Linked DNA regions of Labrenzia sp. PHM005. The protein of the gene in region 1 interacts with the protein of each later gene in a pairwise test. Links are inferred from orthologs where the notes say so. Each region holds a gene or a part of one and is shown in the gene's direction. Other genes may lie near its edges.

Evidence for each region.
Region 2: the proteins of FJ695_RS13375 (region 1) and sufA interact in binary tests that used the Escherichia coli proteins (3 or more experiments, as listed by UniProt). The link is inferred for Labrenzia sp. PHM005 from one-to-one orthologs.

Annotation. Positions count from the first base shown.
Region 1 is NZ_CP041191.1:2,979,503-2,991,328, forward strand. What follows is about bases 5,693-8,611. They hold FJ695_RS13375 (2Fe-2S iron-sulfur cluster-binding protein), read left to right. Parts: upstream 5,693-6,951; coding sequence 6,952-7,272; downstream 7,273-8,611. Other genes in these bases: FJ695_RS13365 (hypothetical protein), read left to right, coding at 5,912-6,226; FJ695_RS13370 (Hpt domain-containing protein), read left to right, coding at 6,478-6,840; FJ695_RS13380 (MFS transporter), read right to left, coding at 7,336-8,562. Also shown: FJ695_RS13360 (antitoxin), read right to left, coding at 1-5,637; FJ695_RS13385 (helix-turn-helix transcriptional regulator), read left to right, coding at 8,699-9,487; FJ695_RS13390 (universal stress protein), read left to right, coding at 9,561-9,989; FJ695_RS13395 (diguanylate cyclase), read left to right, coding at 10,319-11,826. UniProt on the Escherichia coli protein: Ferredoxin are iron-sulfur proteins that transfer electrons in a wide variety of metabolic reactions. Although the function of this ferredoxin is unknown it is probable that it has a role as a cellular electron transfer protein.
Region 2 is NZ_CP041191.1:3,898,269-3,909,879, forward strand. The notes cover bases 5,494-8,197. They hold sufA (Fe-S cluster assembly scaffold SufA), read left to right. Parts: upstream 5,494-6,520; coding sequence 6,521-6,874; downstream 6,875-8,197. Other genes in these bases: FJ695_RS17680 (cysteine desulfurase), read left to right, coding at 5,494-6,013; FJ695_RS17685 (SUF system Fe-S cluster assembly protein), read left to right, coding at 6,026-6,421; tenA (thiaminase II), read left to right, coding at 6,905-7,567; FJ695_RS17700 (GGDEF domain-containing protein), read right to left, coding at 7,601-8,197. Outside these bases: FJ695_RS17660 (cysteine desulfurase family protein), read left to right, coding at 1-980; Fe-S cluster assembly protein SufB, read left to right, coding at 1,094-2,566; Fe-S cluster assembly ATPase SufC, read left to right, coding at 2,629-3,384; Fe-S cluster assembly protein SufD, read left to right, coding at 3,401-4,720; more of FJ695_RS17680, read left to right, coding at 4,757-5,493; more of FJ695_RS17700, read right to left, coding at 8,198-8,650; FJ695_RS17705 (DEAD/DEAH box helicase), read right to left, coding at 8,778-10,217; parE (DNA topoisomerase IV subunit B), read right to left, coding at 10,665-11,611. UniProt on the Escherichia coli protein: Is able to transfer iron-sulfur clusters to apo-ferredoxin. Multiple cycles of [2Fe2S] cluster formation and transfer are observed, suggesting that IscA acts catalytically.

The DNA of each region.
Region 1 (11,826 bases):
GAAATCAGCCACGTAGCGCTCCACGGCTGTTCGGAACTCCGGATCACGGGCGTATTTCTGGCGGATCTCGTCAAAGGTCTGCTGGCCTTGCAGCGTGTAGAGGCGGCGGGTAAAGACGTGCCGCTCACCACTGCGGTAGCGTTCCCACAGATCGATGAAGGTCTCATGGTCGATTGCCCGGGCGATGTCGACAGACAGCGAATTCAGGCTTTCCACGGTCTGCAGCGGTGTGCGGCCCTGTTCGGTGTCGGCACTTGCGTCGTCTTCATCACGTGAGGCTCGGCGCAGAAGGTCTGAGACCCAGCCCTTGCCAGCGGTATTTCCGGCATCAGCCTGAGCCGGCTGCTGACGGCGAGTGTTGACCGGTCCACGCGCTTCGGGCTGCTGCGGAGCTGCCGGACGCGGCTGCGGCTGTTGCTGGACAAATGCCGGTGCCTGCGGGATCTGCGGGGCGGGAGTAGGGGCTTGTTGTACCGGTGCAGCAGCCGCCGTTGCCGCCTGTGCCTGCGGCTTGGAGACATCAAGCGCGTTGGATTGCTTGGCAACGATGTCGGACAGCTCGGTCAAGGCGCGGATCTGTTCGTTGACCACCTTGCGCAGCGCTGCAGAAGATTCTTCTGCTTCATCCGGCAGATTGAGCACGCCCTGTTTCAGTTCGCTGCGCGTGGCCTCCAGTTCGCGGTGAACGTCGCGGGCCACATCGCGCATGCGTGTTGCCGCATCGTTGAACCGGTCGGACGCGTCGCTAACTGTGCGGGACATTTCCGCAATGATGTCGTCCTGTGCAGAGCGGATCGCATCGCGGGCCTTCTGGCCTTCCATACCGGCCGTCAGGCGCATGGATTCGAACTGCTCGGAGACTTTCTTGGACGCTGCCTCGGCAGCAGCGCTCAGCATGCCTGCCGCATCGCGGGCCTTGTCATCGGCTGTCTCCAGCGTTTCAGACAGGGTTTGCGTGAACGACCGCATGAGCGTGTCGACAGCTTCGGTTTTTGCCAGAAGCGTGTCAGCGACATCTTCGATCGCGGTCTTGCGCTCAGACACGCGGCCTTCAACAGACCGGTTGGTGTCTTCCAGATGCCGGGCCGCTTTGGTCAAGTCTTCTGCTTGGTCACCGAAGCGGTTGGTGAGGTTCTGGATATCGGCCAGTGTCGTCGACGTGACGTCCCGCAAGTTGCTGACTTGCTCGTCGATCAAGCCGGTTGTCGAAGTAGTCTCCGATACGGCCCGGTCAACCGCAGAGCGGAACTCGCCAGCGCGGCGCGCCAGGTTGCTTTCCACTTCGGAAAGGTTCTCACCAGCTGTGGAAACGATGGACTGGAGGTTGGTGTTCGATGTCTCGATCTTGTTGAGGATATCGGAAACGTCCGCCTCGAGCCGGAGTTTGGTATCTGTGAGCAGGCGGGTGGCCTGATCGCTGCGCTCGTTGATGGAGGCAACGATCCGGTCCCCGGCTTCTACCAGCGAACGGGTCGCATCGAGACCTGTGTGGGCAAAGGTGTCAGTGACATCCTTGCCTTTGACAGTGATTGCCTCAAGGATCGCGCCATGAACTTCAGACAGGCGTCCTGTGAGGTCATTGGCGCGTGTTTCGATGGCGCTGATAAGTTCATTGCCATCGGTGCCAACGATCTTAGCCAATTCGCCGGAGCGGGCACCAAAGGCCTCGTTGAGGGCTGTTGCCTTTTCGAGCAACTCGTCCGCCACTTCATTGCCGCGGTTGACAAGAAGGTTGGCGGCTTCAGAAACCGCGCTGTTGACGCGGGCGCGGATCATGCCAGCCTCACCGGACATCTGCCCGCGGATTTCCTCGAGCGTCTTGGCAAGCGTCAAGCGGGCCTGTTCGCTTTCCGCTGACAGGTTGCCGGAGATTTCTGCAATCAGACCAGCAAGCTCGGTGCGGACCTTGTCGCTTTCGCCGGTGAGGGAACCGGAGAACTCAGCCAGCGTACCGGCATAGAGTGTCCGTGCTTTCTCGCTTTCGGCAGCCATCGCCCGCGCCGCGTCGCCAACTGCGGCAAGCACCAAGTCGCGGATCCGGCCGCTTTCTCCAGACATTGCCCCAGTGGCTTGTTCCATGGTCTGGCTGATCTGAAGCGCCGCCTTCTGGCTTTCGTCGGTAAGTGAACCGGTGGCCTGTGCCATAGTCTGGCTGATCTGGTCTGCTGCTTTCTGGCTTTCGCCGACCAGAATGCCACGGGCTTCGCCGACCGAACCCAGTACGATCTGACGCATCCGGTCGCCTTCGCCGGAAAGCTTTGTAGTGGCGTCTGTAAGCGCACCGTCAACAATCTCAACGGTTCTGCTGCGCTCGCTGGCCAACGACTCAACTGCACTTGCAACAGCGTCCTGAACCATATCCCGCAAGCGTGTGCTTTCTGTCGAGAGGGTTGCCCCGGCTTCAGAGATCACTGCAGTCAGGATATCGCGGGCCCGTTCGCTTTCGCCGGTCAAAGTGCCCGAGATGCTCTCCAGGCGTTCGTTCAAGACTGTTTCCAGCTGACCTGCTCGGGTGTCAAGCGTTTCGGCAACTTCGAAGACCTTCGCGCCAAGAGAAACATTGATTTCGGCAATGCGCTCGGACAGGGATTCAGTCAGCTGTTCGCTCTGTTTGCCCAGAACAGTGCCGGCTTCTGTCAGACGGTTGTCGAGGGCGGAAGTCATCTCGTCCTGACCTTCGACGAAGGCCTGGGCGATTTCCTTGGTCCGGGAAATCAACGTATCGGAGATCTGGCGCGCGCGGGCATCCAGTGTCTCGTCAATTCGTTCCGTTCCACTGGTCATGGTCGCGGACAAAACTTCAGCTTTCTCGGCCATGGCGGCAGCCGCGCTGTCGACATGGGATGTCAGCTTGGTGCTGATATCGTCGGCACGGTCTGCCAGCGTGTTGCCGGCTGCTTCAACGCGCTGACCAAGCTGAAGGGTGATCGCATCAGAGCGGTCGGCCAGGACATCGGTGATGTTGCGTGTTTTATCTTCCAGCGCTTCGCTGATGACATTTGTGCGCTGTTCGATCGCATCGCCCAGGATCTGGGTTCGGGATTCCAGCGCAGCTTCAAACGACGCCGTACGCTGATCCAAGGTTAGATCCAGGGTGTTGATATGGCTGCCCAAAGAGGCGTCCATTGTCGAAATACGTTCCCCGAGCGAAACGTCCATAGTGGAGAAACGATGTTCGAGCGACGCATCCATAGTGGAAATACGATCACCGAGGGTTGCATCCATCGTCGTGAAGCGATGGTCCAGCGATGTGTCCATTGCCGAGATGCGCTCGCCAAGGGAGGTATCCATTGCTGTGAAGCGCTGCTCCAGGGAGGCATCCATGGTGCTGATGCGATCGCCAAGAGTTGCGTCCATCGTGGTGATGCGCTCGTTCAGCGATGTATCAATGGTTGAGAAACGCTGGTCCAGGGACGAATCCATGGTCGCGATGCGCTCGCCGAGTTTGCTGTCCATGGTTTCGATGCGGCTTTCGAACGTCACATCCAGAGTGGATAGACGGCTGTCGAGCGCTTCGGAGAGCAGTAGTGTCTTGGTGTCGAAAGCATCGATCAGCTGACCGCCGCGATCTGTGACGATGGTTTCCAATTCGCCCAAGCGGTTGCTGAGGCCTTCGTTGAGTGCCTGGCCGCGGACTTCGATGGTTTCTGCGATCTTGCCGCTGATTTCGTTGATGTCGCCCGCAACCCGGTCGCCGCGGCTGCCGATGAGTTCGGCCAGCTGTGTCCCGGTTTCCGCCAGCTTCTGGTTAAGCGAACCGGTTTGTTCGCCCAGGCTTGCTGCGAATTGGCCGGAAACGCCTTCCAGCGTTTCGCGGAAGCCGATGGTTTGCTGTTCCAGAATAGTTGCCATCTCGTTGCTGCGGGCCGCCAGACGTTCGTCCAGCTCGCTGCCATTGATGGAAATGGCCGTGTAAATCCGCTCGGAAATGTTGTCCAGTTTGTCGGCAAGTTCGCCGCCGCGCACGGAAATGGTCTCGGTGAGCGAGCCTGCAGTCTCGTCCAATTTGGAGGCGATTTCGCCGCCGCGCAGGGACAGATCAACCACGATGCTTTCACCGGTTCCGCGCAGGATCTCGGCGACTTCTGTGGAGCGGCTGGACAGGGTTTCGACGATTTCGGCACCGCGGATCGAAATGGTGTCGGTAACCGCCTGACCTTTTTCGGAGATGCTTTCGACCACCCTGCTGCCGGTTTCCGCCAGAGCCTCGTCCAGATGGGTCACCCGGGTATCGACAGTTGTGACCAGTTCCTCGGTCCGTGACGTGATCGTGTCGATCAGACGGCCGGAGGTGAGTGACAGGTTCGCATTGATTTCTTCGCCGCGCGCCGTAATGACGTCACCGACCTGTGTGCCGGTTGTCTCCAGAGCGTTGCGGAATTCTTCGGCCTTGCCGCTCAGGGTTTCCACGACCTCGGAGCTGGAGGATGCAAGCGTTTCGTTGATCTCCAGGCCTTGTTTTGTGAGGGTCTCAACAAACGTGTTTGCTGTTTCTGAGAAGCGTTCGTTCACTTCGTTGCCGCGATAGGAGAGGGTCTCCCACATGGTCGTACCGGTCTGCGACAGGTTTTCGACAAGCTCGGTGCCGGTGGTGGACAGGCGGGCAACATAATCGTCAGCGCGGACTGTGAGGGATTCCACCATTTCGTTGCCGGAGGCATTGAGTGTCGCGCCCAGAGAGTCAATGCGGGCATCAACAGTGCTGGTCAGTTCTTCAACGCGCTCGTTGACCGCGTCGATCATGCGTTGGGTCGCTTGGTCGACGTTGGACCCCAATTCACCAGAGGTATCAGACAGTTGTGATGCGAAGTTCTCATGGGCGCCCGCAATGGTCTCGCGCACGCGCTCGGCGTTCATGACAATGGCTTCGCGCTGAGTGACCAATTCTTCGATCAGTGACCGGATCTTCAGTTCGTTGTCATTGTAAGAGCGTTCCAGCGAGGAGACCTCGTTGTGGACGAGAACTTCCAGCTCGCTGGCACGAGCAATCGCCCGTTCAATGCCATCGCCCATGGCAGCGACTTCACGGCGGATCGCTTGGCCGACGCTGAGAATGGATTCCTTGGCCATGTCTTCCGGTTCGGCAAGGCGCAAGGCGACCTCGGTCATGCCGCGGGCGACAATACGCATTTCCTGCGCACGCCAAATCATCATGGCCATGACAAAGAAGAAGATAATCGGAACGACGATCCCGATGGCTGCGAGGATCATGTCCGGAGACTGGAGCAGGGATTGCGCGTCAGTGACAGCAGCGAGCTTTTCGCCGAAGGTCGACATAAAGAGGCTCGTGCCGAGAGCTGCCCAAACTGCTGCCAGGGCAAAGGCCCCCCAAAATGGCGCTGTCGAGGGCCGGCGCTGAAGCGCGTAAATCAAGTTGCCAATGTTCCGGCGGTCGTCATTGGCCGCAGGCGGGCGTCCTCCGCGGCTCCGGCGCCGAGAACCGCGCTGATTGTCGCGGTCAGATTGACTTTCGTCCGCTTTTTTGGACGCACGCCGGGACGGGGCCGCTTCGGCTTGAGTATCAGGCTCCTCATCAGGGGGAGTTGCTTCCGGACCGCCGAAATCAAGTTTCAGCGCTTCTTCAACTGCAGACAGTGCTGCTTCCGCCGGATCTTTCGCCTTCGTCGGATTTGCCATGTTTGGGTCGCCTCACATCCGTACTCATTACACACCGGTGATCTCAGTCAGCCGTCGCTGCCATGAGGGTCATCCGAATGCGTTGATCCTAACCGTGATTTTTAACAGGTTTCCGGTTTGGATCTGTTGTTAGAGGAGGGCCGCCGCTGACCGGCTGCAACCAAAATGGTAAACAGCACACTCCCCATCTTGCCGCATTAGTTCCTGTAATGGCACACTCTCTCCTAACGAACAAGAAACAGCAATGGCCTGAATCACTTAGGAGAGGGGTCTGATGCCGAAAATGAAGGAAGTGAACGCAACGGAAAGTGCCCCGAAGGGGATAAAAAGGTTTGAACTTGATGCGGGCAAATTAACCCCTGCACAAAAGCGGTGGTTGAATCGCGGAGTGAGTCAGCCTGGCGGAAAATTGCCTCTGTTTGATGATCAAGGGCGTCAGTTCCCGGTTCGTACAATCCGTTCCTGCATCGATGCGGGGTGGGCAGAGCCTTGGTTTTCCAACCCAATCAAGCCTGATTGGCTGGTTTGTAAGCTCACGCCTGACGCACTCGAAATATTGACCGCAAGTCAAAAAAACGAAGAACGTTAATACGAATCATTTTATTAAAATTTTAGCGATTCAGGAAACCCGCCGATTTGCAAGCCTTTTTTTAGTGTGATCATGCGGCGGGAGTTAAAGCCCATTAACCAAAAAAGCAATTTTTTGGGGACATGGGCGCAAACACGGTCTGTTGGGGTCTGATTTAACCGTGCGTTTGGGTCTTCGCGTCACAATCACGGGCAGATAAAGCTTGCGGCAGGGTGCCGTCAGGCAGGTAATGAGTATTTCGGAGCACCCTCATGGCCCCTTCTTCGATGGCGCGCGTTGCAGGCCGCGCCAGTCCCGAAGCACCAATTGATCTGGTGCAACTGGCCACAAATACGCTTGGCAACAGGGATCTGGAAGTTCAGGTCCTGCATCTGTTCAAGTCCCAGTCACGCTTAACCCTTGAAAGGCTTGAGAGCGAGACTGACACAGCTGCGCGCATGGACCTGGTGCACACTTTAAAAGGATCTGCGCGGGCAATTGGTGCGCAGCGCGTCGCCACGGCATGCGAGAGCCTGGAAGGGAACATGAAAACCGCCGCAAATGCGCCAACAGAACGTTTGGTTGCGGCTGTGGACGAAGCCAACGGATATATCTGCGATTTACTGGAAGGCTAACGGTCTTCCAAGCGGCTTACACAAGCGCAAATACGGCATGGTCCTTGACCTTTTGTCGGGAACCTTTATGTCGGGTCGACGAGAGACCTATTTCTATTCTTGGACGCGACTATGCCAAAAATCACCTTTGTCACCGCCGATGGGGCCCGCACCGATGTGGACGCTGCGGAAGGTTCCACGGTTATGGAAAATGCCATCAAGAACATGGTGCAAGGCATTGAGGCCGAATGCGGCGGTGCCTGTGCCTGTGCAACCTGCCATGTTTATGTCGACGACGCCTGGTCGGGCAAAACCGGATCTGCCGAACCGATGGAGGAGGACATGCTCGACTTCGCTTATGATGTGAAGCCGACGTCGCGCTTATCTTGTCAGATCAAGGTGACGGCCGAAATGGACGGTTTGGTCGTTCATGTTCCTGAGCGTCAGGCCTAAGACAGTCTACTTATTGAGATAAAAAAAGCCCGCCGGGATACTCCGGCGGGTTTTTTTGTTCGACTATTCTGCCGGTTGGGCAACTGGCCGCTTGAACCACCAGTCGACCTCCCGGCCGTCATCCGGATTAGACGGGATTAACGTGGCGAGGAACAAACTGACGGCTGCCATAGCTGCGCCAGCCAAGAAGACCGCTGCTGGGGATATCAGCCAGATCAAGCCGAACAGTACCGGGATAAACACAGCGGCGATGTGGTTAATTGTAAAGGCAACACCGGCGGTCGGTGCAATGTCTGCTGGATCGGCAATCTTCTGGAAATAGGTCTTGATTGCGATCGCGATGGCAAAAAACGCGTGGTCGATGACGTAGAGGGTCGCCGCCAATGTTGCGTTGGTGACAAATGCATATGTGACAAAGACACCGATCAAGCCGACATATTCCAGGATCAAAGCCTTACGTTCACCGAAGCGCACGATCAGCTTACCGATTTTGGGCGCCAGCAGCATGTTGAAGACGCCGTTGATCAGGAATAACCCAGCAACCTCGTGTACATCGTAGCCAAAGCGTTCGACCATCAGAAAACCAGCGAACACCGTGAAGATCTGACGCCGGGCTCCGGCCATGAAGGTGAGGGCGTAATATAGCCAGTAGCGTTTCTTCAGGATGATTTTCTTGTGCTGGGGCACGCCTTCCTTGAAATGCGGATACGCCATGATCAGGAAAGCCAGAACGACCAGCGTCAGCCCGCCAGCAATCGCAAAGACAACCGTGAAGGACAGATCGAACATCTTCCAGGCGATGAAAATCAAGCCGTAGGCAATCAGCTGGGCAAAGGAACCGACCGCAAGGATCTTGCCCATACTGGCTGCAGCCGTTGCCTTCGGCAACCATTGAAGCGATAGCGACTGGGCCATGGTTTCATAATAATGGAACCCGATCGACATGATCAGCGTGGTAATGTAGAAGCCGAGCGCTGTTGGAAAGTAGCCTGTAATGGCAACGCCGATGCCGAGCAAAAGCAACGACAGGTAGGCGAGTGTCTGCTCCCGCATGACAAGCAGGAGATAGACAGCCAAAAAACTCAAGAAACCCGGAATCTCGCGGATCGATTGCTGCATGCCGATTTCGCGCCCAGTGAAATCCAATTCCTGGACGGCGAAATTATTCATCAGGTTCCACCAGGCAGCAAAAGACAGCTGCATGGCGCCGGCCATGATCATCAAGAGGACAGCGGGGGATCGCCAGCCGGTCTGGCCGTCCGTGTTTATGCTTTGTGTAAAGTAGGTCATTCCATTCAGCCAAAGAGTGATTACTGGCAGCGCTGCGGATTGTGTCTACAGCGATAAAGCTCTTGCGTGTTAGCGCTGTTTTGTCATGATATGTTTCCGTTTCGCCAAATCCATGTAGCAGTTCAAGAGGCAAGGCATGTCAATCCATCCGGAGCTTTCCGCGTTTCCCGATCATGAGGTGAAGGCGAAAATCATCGGTTATGCCAACAGCCAAAGAGCAGGACCGGGCCACAATGGCTGGCACTCTCACGATTCAGCCCAGCTCTTTCACGTCGTAAAAGGCTCAATCGCGATTGATACCGAAATTGGAACGTTTTTCGCCCCGCCGGAGCGGGCTGTGTGGCTGCCTCCCCGGATTGCGCATGAAACCCGGTATCTGACTGATACGGACATCCGGTTCGTCTATGTCAATTACGACTATGCCCAGGATTTGCCGAAGACCGCGCAGGTCATTCAAGTGACCACCTTGTTGCGTGCCTTGATTCTGGAGTTCATGTCCTACCCGCGCGCGGAAACCGCTGATGGACCGGCCGGGCGGATCGCGGACGTCATTTTGGATCAACTGAAAATGCTGCCGGCAGCGCCCCTTCAATTGCCAATGCCGCAAGATCCAAAACTGAGAGAGTTGTGCGATGGGTTGGTGCGCTGTCCCGCGCATGTTCCGGCGCTCGCCGAGGCCGCCGCTAAGAGCGCCATGTCCGTGAGATCCTTTGAGCGGCGGATAAAGGCAGAAACCGGCATGAACTACCGGACCTGGTGCCGGCAGGTGAAATTATTCCGGGCCCTGGAACTGCTGGCAGCTGGGCGGAGCGTATCTGATGTCTCGCATAAACTTGGATATGAAGGGCCGAGTGCTTTCGTGGCCACCTTCCGAAAGGCTTTTGGGGTGACACCGGGGCGGTATTTTGGACAACCAGAAGGCTAATTGACATTTCTCATGGCATAAAACCCGCCAGAACGTCATGACTCTCCTCACAATAGAGTAAAGGAGGCATGCCATGTTTCAGAAAATCCTAGTTCCGATAGATCCTGCTGAACCGAAGTTTGCCGATGACGCATTGGCCAAAGCTTCGCAACTTGCCCGTGACTACGGCGCCAAAATTCATTTGCTTGCTGTTTGTCCGGAAGTGCAGAGCTTTGTTGCCAGCCAGTTGCCTGAGGGCTTTCAAGAGCGCGAAATGAAGGAAACAGCTGGCATCTTGCAAGAAGTTGGCGATGCCTTGGATGTGCCGGCTGGTGCCTTGGATGTCACCGTGCGGGTTGGGTCCGTCTATCATGAAGTGATCGAGGAAGCTGAAAAAGCATCGTGTGATCTGGTTCTGATGACCTCGCACAAACCGGGTCTGTCGACCTACTTCATCGGGTCCAACGCCGCTCACATCGTCCGTCACGCACCGTGTTCGGTCATGGTGCTTCGCGGCGAATAATCCGATGCGGTTTCAAGTAACCCTGTGGCGGATATCCGCCGCAGGATGGTGTCTGATGCGTTCGACCCTGTCCAAATTGACCATGTAACTTGTGTGTTTTATTGTTTTTTGAAACTTTCTGTTAAGTTAGTTTTTCTTTTGTCGTCAGGCGCAAAGAGATTTTGTATCTATTTGAAATAATTGATTATTTTGTCTTATAATAAGTGTTTTTGCTGAACGCGACCGTGTCCTGGTTCGCTGTATTCAAGTTGTAGGAAAGATATCCTCACTTCCCTAAGGTCGTATTTACTTTCGTAGCGGAAACTTGGGCTGTGACCTAGGAGTTTCGAATGCGATCGTCTTTTAATTTCAGATCATCCGTGATGGCGAAAATTCTTACGATCGTCTCTTTTTGCATATTTTTTGTGGTCGCCGCGTCAGGTGTCGGGATCTACCAGATCAGGCAGATTGGTCAGGAAATCCAGTTTGTGGCCGAAGCCGAGGTACCGCTGACCGAGGCCCTTGGTCATGTGACAACACACAGACTGGAACAGTCGCTCCTTATGGAGCGCATGATGCGCTTGCGGGCGAATGGCAGTTACAGCACCAAAAAAACCATCGCAGAGGCCGAGGCCCGCTTTTCAGTCCTATCAGTGGAAATCAAGGAAGAGTTCGGTGAGGCCATGGAGATTGCGCGTGGAGCGCTGCTGCTGGCAAAAACTGATGTACAGGTCACCGAATTCACTAAAGTGATCAATATATTGAGCAAGATTGCGGAGGAAAACATCCGCTACGGGGTGACATCCCAGGAAGCACTTGACCATGCACGGCTTGGGCAAATCGAAAAAGCTGAAGCTGTTCTTGCAAATGTGGAAGAGGCTCATACTGCGTTCGACCGGGAATTGGAAAATCTTCTTTTCCGGGTTCAGGCCCTTGCTAAAGAGGCCGCCGATGCTGCGCTGGCTTATGAAAGGCAGGCTCTTCAGCAGACCATTTCGATTTCTCTGGGATCCGCTGTTTTGTCCTTTTTGTTTGCCATGGTCATTGGCCGGCGGACGATTGCCGCGCCGCTGTTGGAAGTCGTCAATGCGCTCTACAGCCTGTCCCGGGGGGACTATGAAGCAAATCTCTCCAGCAAACGCCAAGACGAAATTGGTGATATCGGCCGGGCCTTCAATGCCTTCAAGGAGCAGATGCTGCAGATGCAGAAGCAGGAGCAACAGGAGACCCAGCGCCAGCAGGCATTAAACCAGGAAATCAAGCTGCTTTCTGAGTTGAACGAGTGGTTACAATCGTCGAATTCGCTTGACGAACTTTTTCATATGGTCAGCAAATTCATGACCAAACTGCTCCCAGACTGCCGCGGTTCCATCTACGTCTATTCCAATTCGAGAGATGTTCTGGACGGTGCTTGCTCATGGAACGGTGCGACATTGGAAGATCACATCCGGCCAGACACATGCTGGGGTCTTCGGCGCGGCCGGACCTATGTTCACGGCGACAACGTCATCAATTTCACTTGTGATCACGTCGATCCGCGGGAAGAAGGAGCCTATGTGTGCCTGCCAATTCTAGCGCATGGTGAAACTGTTGGCCTGATGCATCTGACACCTGCTGAAGAACTGGATAGCACCGCCTTCGCCAAACGGCGGAAACTGGCCCAAATGGCTGCCGAGCAAATCAGTCTTGCGATCGCCAACACTAGAATGCGAGATGAGCTGCATAATCAGTCTATCCGGGATCCGCTTACTGGTCTTTATAACCGCCGCCACTTCACCGATAGCCTGCGCAAGCAGTTGGAAGCTTCAAAATACAAAGGCCATCCGGTTTCACTTGTTTCTGTCGACGTGGATCATTT
Region 2 (11,611 bases), 920 kb from region 1 along the record:
AAACCCGTGCGGTGACATTTGTCTCCGGCGGCACAGAGGCCAACATGACGGCATTGACGCCTGCATGGCAGGACCAAGGTGCACCGGTTTACCTGGATAAACTGTTTCGTAGTGCGATTGAACATCCTTCCGTTGTGACGGGCGGACGGTTTCCGGTCGTTGACCAGGTGGTTGTTCCCGTTGATGAAAAGGGTGTGGTCCGTCTGGAAGCGCTTGAAGAGCTGATCAAAGACGTCGATCCAAGTCTGATTTCTGTCATGGCTGCCAACAATGAGACCGGGGTTGTTCAGCCGCTCTCAGACATTGGCGCGCTTGCACAACAATATGGCCATTTCTTCCATGTCGACGCGGTCCAAGCTGCCGGCCGGATGCCGATTGATGTGGAAGCTTGGCAGGCAGATGTCATCACCCTGTCGGCACATAAATTCGGTGGTCCGCAAGGCATTGGTGCCGTTGTCGTCCGCTCAACGGCCCGGGTTCCGGCTCCGCTAATGGTCGGCGGTGGTCAGGAGAATTGGCGCCGCGGCGGAACGGAAAATGTCGCTGCCATTTCTGGATTTGGCGCTGCGGCAATTTCAGCCCTTGAGGAAGCGGCCGAAACACGCCATCTCCTGCATCTGAGGACGAGGCTGGAAGAGGGCTTGCGCGCTGTTTGCCCGCAAACAATCATCTTCGGAGAGGGCGCAGATCGGCTCGCCAACACGGTTTGTTTCGCAGTTCACGGCATTTCTGCTGAAACAGCACTGATCGCTTTTGACCTTGAGCGCGTATCACTGTCGTCGGGGTCAGCCTGTTCTTCGGGCAAAGTCTCTGTGTCACATGTTCTGACGGCCATGAATGTGGACGAAGAGACCGCCCGTTGCGCGCTACGGATCAGCATGGGCTGGGACACCAGTGAAGCAGATGTGGCGCGATTCCTGGAGATCTGGCCGAAGATTGTCGACCGGTTGAATCCGGAGGCGCGGCACCAGGCTGCTTAAAAAGTGAATTTCAGCGGTGCGCCGCTGACCGAAATGGCTTCTGTCCATGCGTTTGGGCGAGGCGAATGAGTTAGGAAGCTGCGGACAAAAGGTCCGCCAATTGGAGGCAAGCGATGCCAGCTGTACAGGAAACCATCGAACAGGTGAAAGCCATCGATGTTGACCAGTATAAATACGGCTTTGTGACGGACATTGAGTCCGAAAAAGGCGCAAAGGGTCTTTCTGAAGAAACCATCCGGTTTTTGTCCGCCAAAAAGGACGAACCGGAATGGATGACGGAATGGCGTCTTGATGCGCTGCGCCGGTTCCAACAGATGGAAGAGCCGAGCTGGGCCCGTGTTTCCTATCCCAAGATCGATTTTGACGATCTTTATTATTGGGCCGCGCCGAAATCCGTCGAAGGTCCGAAGAGCCTGGATGAAGTCGATCCGGAGCTTCTGGCAACCTATGAAAAGCTCGGTATTCCGCTGCAAGAGCAGGAAATTCTGGCAGGTGTTGCCCCGGAAAACCGGGTGGCTGTGGATGCCGTCTTTGATTCCGTCTCCGTTGTGACGACCTTCAAGGAAGAGCTGAAGAAGGCCGGCGTCATCTTCTGTTCTATCTCTGAGGCCATGCGTGAGTATCCGGACCTGGTGAAAAAATACATCGGCTCCGTGGTTCCGGTCACCGACAATTATTATGCGACGCTGAACTCGGCTGTCTTCTCCGATGGGTCCTTCGTCTATATTCCCGAGGGCGTGCGCTGCCCGATGGAGCTGTCGACTTATTTCCGGATCAACGAGCAGAATACCGGCCAGTTCGAGCGCACGCTGATTATCGCCGACAAAGGATCCTACGTTTCCTATCTGGAAGGCTGCACGGCACCACAGCGCGATGAAAACCAGCTGCACGCCGCGGTCGTTGAGCTGATTGCCCTGGACGATGCGGAGATTAAATACTCCACCGTCCAGAATTGGTATCCGGGCGATAGCGAAGGCAAGGGCGGCATCTACAACTTCGTCACCAAGCGTGGCGATTGCCGGGGCAAGAATTCCAAGATTTCCTGGACCCAGGTTGAGACTGGATCGGCGATCACCTGGAAATATCCGTCCTGCATCCTGCGCGGCGATGGTTCGCGCGGAGAGTTTTATTCGATTGCGGTGTCTAACGGTCACCAGCAGATCGACTCGGGCACCAAGATGATCCACCTCGGCAAGAACACATCGAGCCGGGTGATTTCAAAGGGCATTTCCGCCGGTAAATCGGAAAACACCTACCGGGGTCTGATTTCCGCGCACCGCAAGGCATCACATGCGCGGAACTTCACGCAGTGTGACTCTCTGCTGATCGGCCAGGAGTGCGGCGCGCATACGGTGCCTTATATCGAGAGCAAAAACGCATCTGCCCAGTTCGAACACGAGGCGACCACCTCAAAGATTTCGGACGACCAGATGTTCTATTGCCTGCAGCGCGGGATGAACGAGGAAGAGGCAGTCGCCCTTATCGTCAATGGCTTCGTCAAGGACGTCATCCAGCAGCTGCCGATGGAATTTGCCGTGGAAGCTCAGAAACTGATCTCGATCAGCCTGGAAGGGTCTGTGGGGTAATCGCTCCACTATTTGAATGACTATTCGGGCGATTGCCCAACGTATTACAAGGACACATCTCAATGCTTGAGATCAAAAACCTGCACGCGCGCATCGCGGAAGATGAAACGGAAATCCTGCGCGGCATTGATCTGACGATCAACGCCGGCGAAGTTCATGCCATTATGGGCCCGAACGGATCCGGCAAGTCGACGCTGTCTTACATTCTGGCCGGCAAGGACGACTATGAAGTCACCGAGGGAGAGATCCTGTTCAACGGTGAAAACATGCTCGAGATGGAGCCGGATGAGCGGGCTGCAGCCGGCATGTTCCTGGCATTCCAATACCCGATCGAAATTCCGGGTGTTGCCACCATGGAATTCCTAAAGACAGCCATGAATGCACAGCGCGTAGCGCGCGGCGAAGACAAGTTGTCAATTCCGGACTTCATGAAGCGCGTCAAGGAAGCGGCAAACTACCTGAACGTTTCCATGGATATGCTGAAGCGCCCGCTGAATGTCGGTTTCTCCGGCGGCGAAAAGAAGCGGGCCGAGATCCTGCAGATGTCTCTGCTGGAGCCGAAACTCTGTGTGCTGGACGAGACCGACTCCGGTTTGGACATCGATGCCCTGCGGATCGTGTCGGAAGGCGTCAACAAACTGCGGTCTCCTGAACGGGCCATGGTTGTGATCACCCACTACCAGCGTCTTCTCGATCACATTGTCCCCGATGTTGTCCACGTTTTATCCAAAGGCAAGATCGTGAAAACGGGCGATAAAGACCTGGCGCTTGAGCTGGAGAAAAACGGTTACGCCGATTACATCGATACGGCCGCTTAAGGGAGTTTAGAGCGAGATGAACGCGACTGTTCCCATCAAGAACACCCAGGCTGAAACCGATCTGATTGCACGGTTTGAGGCTGCGAAGGATGCCCTTCCAGGCTCGGTCGCCGTTGCGGCTCTGCGTGAGGGCGCGCTTAGCCAAATCCGCGACAAGGGCCTGCCGCACCGGCGGGTGGAAGAATATAAATACTCTGATTTGCGGGCATTTATGAAATCCGCGGCTCCTCTGGCAGCCGGGACCGAACAATCTGACGCCCAAAATGCTCTGAATTTCCTGGAGACCTTTGCCGATCTGGACCGTTACAAGATTGTTTTGGCAAACGGATCCTATCTCCCCGCGCTGTCTGATGCAGAGGCTCTGGCAGGTGAAGGTGTTACCGTAAGCAACATGGCCGATTTCTTGGCTGGGGAAGAGGGCGCGCAGGCGCTTTCCTTTCCGAAGACCGGAGCAAGCGATGGTGTTGTTGCCCTCAACACGGCCTTTGTTCAGGGCGGCGTAATCCTGACCGTCAAGGATGGCGCGGAAGTGTCCAAACCGGTGGAACTGATCCAACTGGCAACGGCATCCGGTGCGCAAGCTGTCCGTAACAAGGTGGTGGTCGGCAAGGGCGCAAAACTCCATCTGCTGGAAAGCTTCACCGGGGACACAGGGAACGGCGAAATCAATACTGTTTTCGATTATTCCGTCGCCGACAATGCTCAGCTTGCAGCAACCCGCGTGATCGCTGGCAAATCCGACGCCGCGCATCTTTACACAAGTATCGCGACACTTGGCGCGGATGCGGAGTTCAAATCGCTTGGCTTCATCGCCGGTCCGCGGTTTGTCCGCAATCAGCAGTTCGTCAACTTCACTGGCGAAAACTCCGAAGCCAAGATCTATGGTGTCTCCATGGCTGGCGGCGAGGATCTGGCTGACCAGACCCTGATTGTCGATCATGCTGTCCCGCATTGTAACAGCCGTGAGTTCTTCAAAACCGTTCTCGATGGCCGGGCGCGGGGCGTTTATCAAGGCCGGATCAATGTGGCTCAGCATGCCCAGAAGACCGATGGTGAAATGATGACGCAGGCTCTGCTCCTCTCAGAGGAAGCGGAGATGGCGAATAAGCCGGAACTGGAAATCTTTGCCGACGATGTTCTGTGTGCCCATGGTGCGACCAGCGGTCAAATTGACGAAGACCTGCTGTTTTATCTACGTGCTCGGGGCATTCCGGAAGACGAGGCAAAAACCCTTTTGGTTTTGGCGTTCTTGTCGGAAGCGATTGAAGAATATGGCGAAGACGATGTGACGGAGGGCCTGGAAGCGCGGGTGCGCGACTGGCTTGCTGGTCACTGATTGTCGAAAAGCTGATTGAACAAGGAGCAGCGCCGCATGACGGTCGCAACCGCTACTGAGACCATTACACCGGCGTCTTACGACGTTGAAGCGATCCGAAAGGACTTTCCGATCCTCTCGCGAGAGGTTTATGGCAAGCCACTGGTCTATTTGGACAACGGCGCGTCGGCGCAAAAGCCTCAGGCGGTGATAGATGCGGTGACGCATGCGTATTCGCATGAATATGCCAATGTGCACCGCGGCCTGCATTACTTGTCCAACACGGCGACCGACAATTATGAAGCGGCCCGGGAAAAGGTCCGGCGTTTTTTGAACGCGGAATCGACCGACAACATCGTTTTCACCAAAGGCACCACTGAAGCCATCAATCTGGTTGCCTATGGTTTGGGCGGTAAGTTCTTTGATGAGGGCGACGAGATCGTTCTGTCCATCATGGAACACCATTCCAACATTGTGCCGTGGCACTTCCACCGAGAAAGGCACGGCGCGAAGTTGAAGTGGGTTTATGTGCGCGAAGACGGATCCTTCGATCTGGAGGCCTTCGAAAGCGCGCTTACTGAGCGGACCAAGCTGGTTGCGATCACCCATATGTCCAACGTTTTGGGCACGGTTGTTCCGGTCAAGGAAGTCTGCCGGATTGCCCATGAACGCGGCATCCCGGTTCTTGTCGATGGCAGTCAATCGGCGGTTCACATGCCGGTCGATGTTCAAGACATTGACTGCGACTACTATGTCTTTACCGGCCACAAAGTGTATGGCCCATCTGGCATTGGCGCTCTTTACGGAAAGAAAGAACGTCTGGAGGCTCTGCGGCCGTTTCAGGGCGGCGGCGAGATGATCCTTGATGTGACCGAGGACAACGTCACCTACAATGCCCCGCCGCATCGGTTTGAGGCCGGCACACCGCCGATCGTGCAGGCCATCGGCCTAGGAGCCGCATTGGACTACATGGATTCGATTGGCCGTGAAAACATCGCGCGCCATGAAGAGGACCTGAAAGTCTATGCCCATGAAAAGCTGCGGCAGATCAACTCCTTGCGCATTTTCGGCGATGCACCAGGGAAGGGGGCAATTATCTCCTTCGAGATTGAAGGCGCGCATGCCCATGATGTGTCGACGATCATCGACCGGTCGGGTGTCGCGGTGCGCGCGGGAACACATTGTGCCCAGCCCCTCTTGGCAAAATACGGTGTAACCTCTACATGCCGGGCAAGCTTTGGCATGTACAACACGCGCGATGAAGTCGACGCGCTTTATGAGGCCTTATTGAAGGCCCAGAGTTTTTTCGGGTAAGGACGGACGTCAATGGAAAACGCCAACACCATCGACACAGCTGCGGACAGCACGGAACTGAAGGCGGACGTTCCGTCTGCAAGTGCGATTCCCACGGCAGAGCTGGAGCAGCTGACCACTGACATCATCAGCGCGATCAAGACGGTCTATGATCCCGAAATTCCTTGCGATATCTATGAACTCGGCCTGATTTACAAGGTTGATATCGAGGACGACCGCTCGATCAACATCGACATGACGCTGACGGCTCCAGGATGTCCGGTCGCGGGCGAAATGCCGGGCTGGGTGGAAAACGCAGTCGCTTCCGTGGCCGGCGTTGGTCCTGTGAATGTCGATATGGTGTTTGATCCGCCGTGGACGCCGGACCGCATGTCCGATGAAGCCAAAGTTGCGCTCAACTGGTATTGAGTTCTTTACTTTGGAATCTTAAGCTGAGTTCCTATATCAAGTTCTCTGATCGCGAACAGCTGTGAGGATATGATGGCGTCTGCCGGAAAATTCCAGGTTATGACATTGACCGATGCCGCGGCTGAGCGGGTAAACGAGCTTGTCGATAATTCCGATAAGCCAGCGCTCGGCTTGCGCGTGGGAATCAAAAAAGGCGGCTGTGCCGGCATGGAATACGCCATGGATTTGGTGGAAGAAGCCAAGCCAGGCGACGATGTGATTGAGGACAAGGGCGCCAAGATCTTTGTCGATCCGTCTGCTGTTCTGTTTCTGCTCGGTACGGAAATGGATTTCGAAGTGACCAAATTCCGGTCCGGATTCGTCTTCAAAAATCCAAATGAAGTCTCCGCCTGCGGCTGTGGTGAATCGGTGTCTTTGCAGGCTGCCGACCTCAGTGTCCACGCGAGATCCTGACCCTCTATTATCTTTCCCGAAGGTGGCAACGTGAAACTTTTTGAGCGGCTGAAAGCCGACGCGGCTCCGCAATGGGCCGACTATGTCGATCATTCGTTTGTCCAGCAACTTGGCACAGGCGAATTGCCCCTAGAGGCTTTCAAACATTATCTGGTGCAGGATTACCTGTTTTTGATCCAATTTGCCCGAGCTTACGCGCTCGGCATCTACAAGAGCCCAACTGTTGACGACATGAGGCAATCGCTGGAAGGTGTCAAAGCCATCCTTGATGTGGAGCTGGATCTTCATTTGGAACTGTGCGGATCCTGGGGCATGTCGCGCTCGGACATAGAAAGCGCGCCGGAAGACACGCCGACAATGGCCTACACACGGTTTGTGTTGGATGCGGGCATGGCAGGGGATTTGCTGGATCTGCAAGCCGCGCTGGCGCCCTGCATTATTGGATATGCGGAAATTGGTGCAGCGCTGAAAAACAAAGGTTCAGAGACAGAAGACAATCCCTATACGCGCTGGATCAACGAATACGGCAGCGACGAGTACCAGGAATTGGCGCAAGGATTTGCTGAATGGATGGATAAGACCGCCGAGGTCTATCTGACCAAAGCCCGCTATCCGCGTTTGTCGTCTCTCTTTGAAAAAGCCAGCCGCCTAGAATCCGGTTTTTGGCAAATGGGGCTAGATGCCGTCAAATAGTCTGAAAGTATAAAAAAACAGCGTCGCTTCACATCAGGCGACGTTTTCCTGCTGAAGATCTTTTTCAGTACGGACAAGGTTGCGGCCGGCGTTTTTGGCTGCATACATCGCCTCATCCGCGCGGGCAATTATGGAATGGGCAGAATCGTTCTGACCAAAAGCGGCAACGCCTGCTGAGATGGTAACGCGTCCGAGATTCTCACCGGTTGAACGTTTGACCAACTCCTTGGCCATAACCGCTGCCCGGATTTTCTCAGCAATCTCGACCGCCTGATCCAATTCGGTGTGCGGCAGGATAATCGCGAATTCTTCACCACCATACCGGCAGGCTATGTCCTGGCTTTTGATATTCTGTTTGACCGACAAGGCAACAAGACGGAGAACCTGATCACCTGTTTGGTGGCCATAGGTGTCGTTGAACTTCTTGAAATGATCGATATCAGTCATCAGAAGGCAGAAACCGCGGCGGCTTTCTTCCGAATTGCGAATGACCTTTTCAAGCGAGTTGTCGAAATGCTTGCGGTTGTTCAGTGTGGTCAGTTCGTCAATCAAGGACTCGTACCGGATCGCTTCAAGCGACGACTGCAAGTTTTCGATGTGTTTCTTCGATTCAAGCAGCTGACTCTCCAGCTTGCGATTCGAAGCGACCGCATTTTGCGTCGACTTCACCAAATGCGTGACATAAAGTTTCAGCTTGTCTGGGTCTGTGATGCTGGAAATTTTTAGACCGGCCTGCTCAAGCGCACTGCCGTAGTCTGAGGTCGCATCCGCACTGAGTTTCAGAGTTTCGACGATTTCTTCAACTTCGCGGGAAACTTTGTTGCCGACGTCATCCAAACGGTCGCCGAGGCGGGTCGGTGACAGGAAACGGCCATAAAGTGACAGCATCTCGTCGGTGCTGATACGTCCGTTTTCCTTGATGGTTTCGTTGATAGCCCGGTTGAGACCTTGATTGTAGCCGGCAGCGTACGTGTACCAGAGTTCGTACGATCTCGGATAGGCAGGTAAGGTGTTTTTTCTGATATACCCCACCGCGGACTCACCATATCCGATGGTCCTGTTGTGATCGTCCTTGTCCGACATCAAATTACTCTCGCTCAGAAGCTGAATTGTTAACCGCCCCACACGGCCTCAATTCTTAGCCTCTAAGATCTGACGTAAGGTTTAAAGTCGGGTTAAATCTCCTGTTAAAGTCACCAATATCCCAGAGTTAGGATGCTTTTTTCGGCCGGGGTTCGCGCAGCAAGAATGCTGGGATGTGCACACCTTCGCTGAAAGCAGGGGCGGATTTATCGGACCGGGATTTCTTGGAAGTAGATTTCTGAGAAATGGTGGAAACTCCTGCAGTTGACGGCTTTACTTCAACCGCTTCTTCAGCGGAACTTGTCTCATTGCGGCGGCGGGATTGACCCCGTTTTTTGGCGGGTTTAGCCTCTGCCGCTTCGTTGTCGTTGCTCGAGGCCGTTTTTGACGTTTTGGAAGTGCGGCGCTTGGCTTTGCGTTCTTTGGCAGCGGCTTCGAAGTCAATTGATTCGCCAATCCAATCAATGGATTGCTTTGTGAGCTCTTCAATTGCTTTCAGATATTTTTGGTCGCTGTCAGTCACAAGCGTGTAGGCAGTGCCAGAACGGCCGGCGCGTCCGGTGCGGCCAATCCGGTGGACGTAATCTTCCGCATTGATCGGAATGTCGTAATTGAAGACGTGGCTGACTTCCGGAATGTCCAACCCGCGGGCCGCGACGTCACTGGCCACCAATAGCTTGATGTTCCCTTTACGGAAATTCTCAAGCATCATCATACGGGTTCGTTGATCCATGTCGCCATGAAGCGCACCAACATTGTATTCGTGGCGCTCCAGGGACCGGAACAGCGTCGAAACATCGCGTTTGCGGTTGCAGAATACGATCGCGTTCTTCAGATCTTCAGCATCTTCCAGAAGTTCGCGCAGCGTGGCGCGTTTATCGTAGTCTTTGGAGGCAGATGCTTTCAGCCGCTGAGCGACGTTCTCAGATGTTGAAGATGTTGGAGCAACTTCAATGCGGGCTGGGTTCTGCAGGAATGTTTCCGTCAAACGTTGAATTTCCGGCGGCATGGTTGCCGAGAAGAACAGAGTTTGGCGGGTAAACGGGATCAGTTTGCAGATCCGCTCAATGTCCGGAATGAAGCCCATGTCGAGCATCCGGTCGGCTTCATCGATCACCAGAATCTCGACGCCCTGCAGAAGCAGTTTTCCGCGTTCGAAATGGTCGAGCAGGCGACCAGGTGTAGCGATCAAGACATCGGTGCCCCGGTCAAGCTTCTTATCCTGGTCGGCAAAAGAGACGCCACCGATCAAAAGCGCAACGTTGAGCTTGTGGTTGGTGCCGTATTTCTCGAAATTCTCTTCGACCTGAGCAGCCAGCTCGCGGGTCGGCTCCAAGATCAGAGTGCGCGGCATCCGTGCACGGGCCCGGCCTTTTTCCAAGAGCGTCAACATCGGCAAAGTGAAACTCGCCGTCTTGCCGGTTCCCGTCTGGGCGATGCCAAGAACGTCCCTGCGTTCAAGAACTTGCGGGATCGCACCTGCTTGAATGGCTGTTGGATCTTTATAACCTGCCGCATCAACTGCAGCGAGGACCTTCTCGCTCAGACCGAGAGTATTAAATGACATGGAGCACTTTGCCCGAATGTTGTGATGTAAAGGCCGCAGCTCATCTCGAGCCACCCTACGCCGATGTGCGCACACACTACATTTGTTCGCTTCCAAGTCAATGCATTGGCGAGGTTAAATGTTAGAAATGTTCAGTATTTCTGCGCGTGTTTTGCCATCTCAGTTAATAGGCTTTCTTAATTTGCCTTAAAATGCGGCTTCCACGATCAGTGAAAGTACTCAAATGACTTAATATTAGCGTATTCACTAATTTCAAAACCCAAAGCGTGTGGAGGTCCGGCTAGTGTAAATGGCGTTTGATTGAAATCGGTTTCCGCATTTTGAAATCACAGATTTTAGCGCTAAGCGTGATGCTTCCGTTTCCCAGAAAACGGGACACGCTCTCAACAGTCAAGGGAGTAGCGGTCTTGTATGGGCCCATTTGTCGGTTGGTTTATTAGAACCTTCCTAAATGTCCAAATCGTCCGCAAATTCGGCATTGTCCTGAATAAAGCGGAAGCGGGCTTCTGGTTTGTTGCCCATGAGCCGTTCGACCGTGTCATTGGTATCAGCAATTGCGGTTTCATCGACGCTGACTTTCAAAAGCGAACGTTTGGACGGATCCATCGTCGTTTCTTTGAGCTGCGCCGGCAGCATTTCGCCCAGACCCTTGAAGCGGCCGATCTCAACCTTAGACTTGCCTTTGAAGGCCTTTGCCAGAAGCTCATCTTTATGCATGTCATCGCGGGCATACAGAGTTTTTCCACCTTGGCTCAGGCGGTAAAGTGGCGGAACGGCGAGGTATAGATGGCCGCCGCGGATCAGCTCGGGCATTTCACGATAGAAGAAGGTGATAAGGAGCGAGGCGATGTGGGCACCATCGACGTCCGCATCGGTCATGATGACGATTTTTTCGTAACGAAGATCCGGTTCTGCATATGCGGATCGTGTGCCGCAGCCGAGGGCCTGGATCAGATCCGCTAGCTGCTGATTGGCGGCGAGTTTGTCGCGGCCAGCGTTGGCAACGTTCAATATCTTCCCGCGCAAGGGAAGGACCGCTTGATTGGACCGGTTTCGCGCCTGTTTGGCAGATCCGCCCGCCGAATCGCCCTCCACGATGAAGAGCTCGGTGCCTTCGGATTGGTTGGTGGAACAATCGGCCAGTTTTCCCGGAAGGCGCAGCTTGCGGACAGCCGATTTACGCGCAACATCTTTTTCCTGACGGCGGCGCAGACGTTCCTCAGCCCGGTCGATCACCCATTCCAATAGCTTGTTGGCTTGGTTGGGGGAGGCGGTGAGCCAGTGATCGAAAGCATCGCGGACTGCCGTTTCAGCGATCCGGGTCGCTTCGTTGGTCGCGAGTTTGTCTTTGGTTTGGCCGACAAACTCAGGCTCGCGGATGAAGACCGACAACA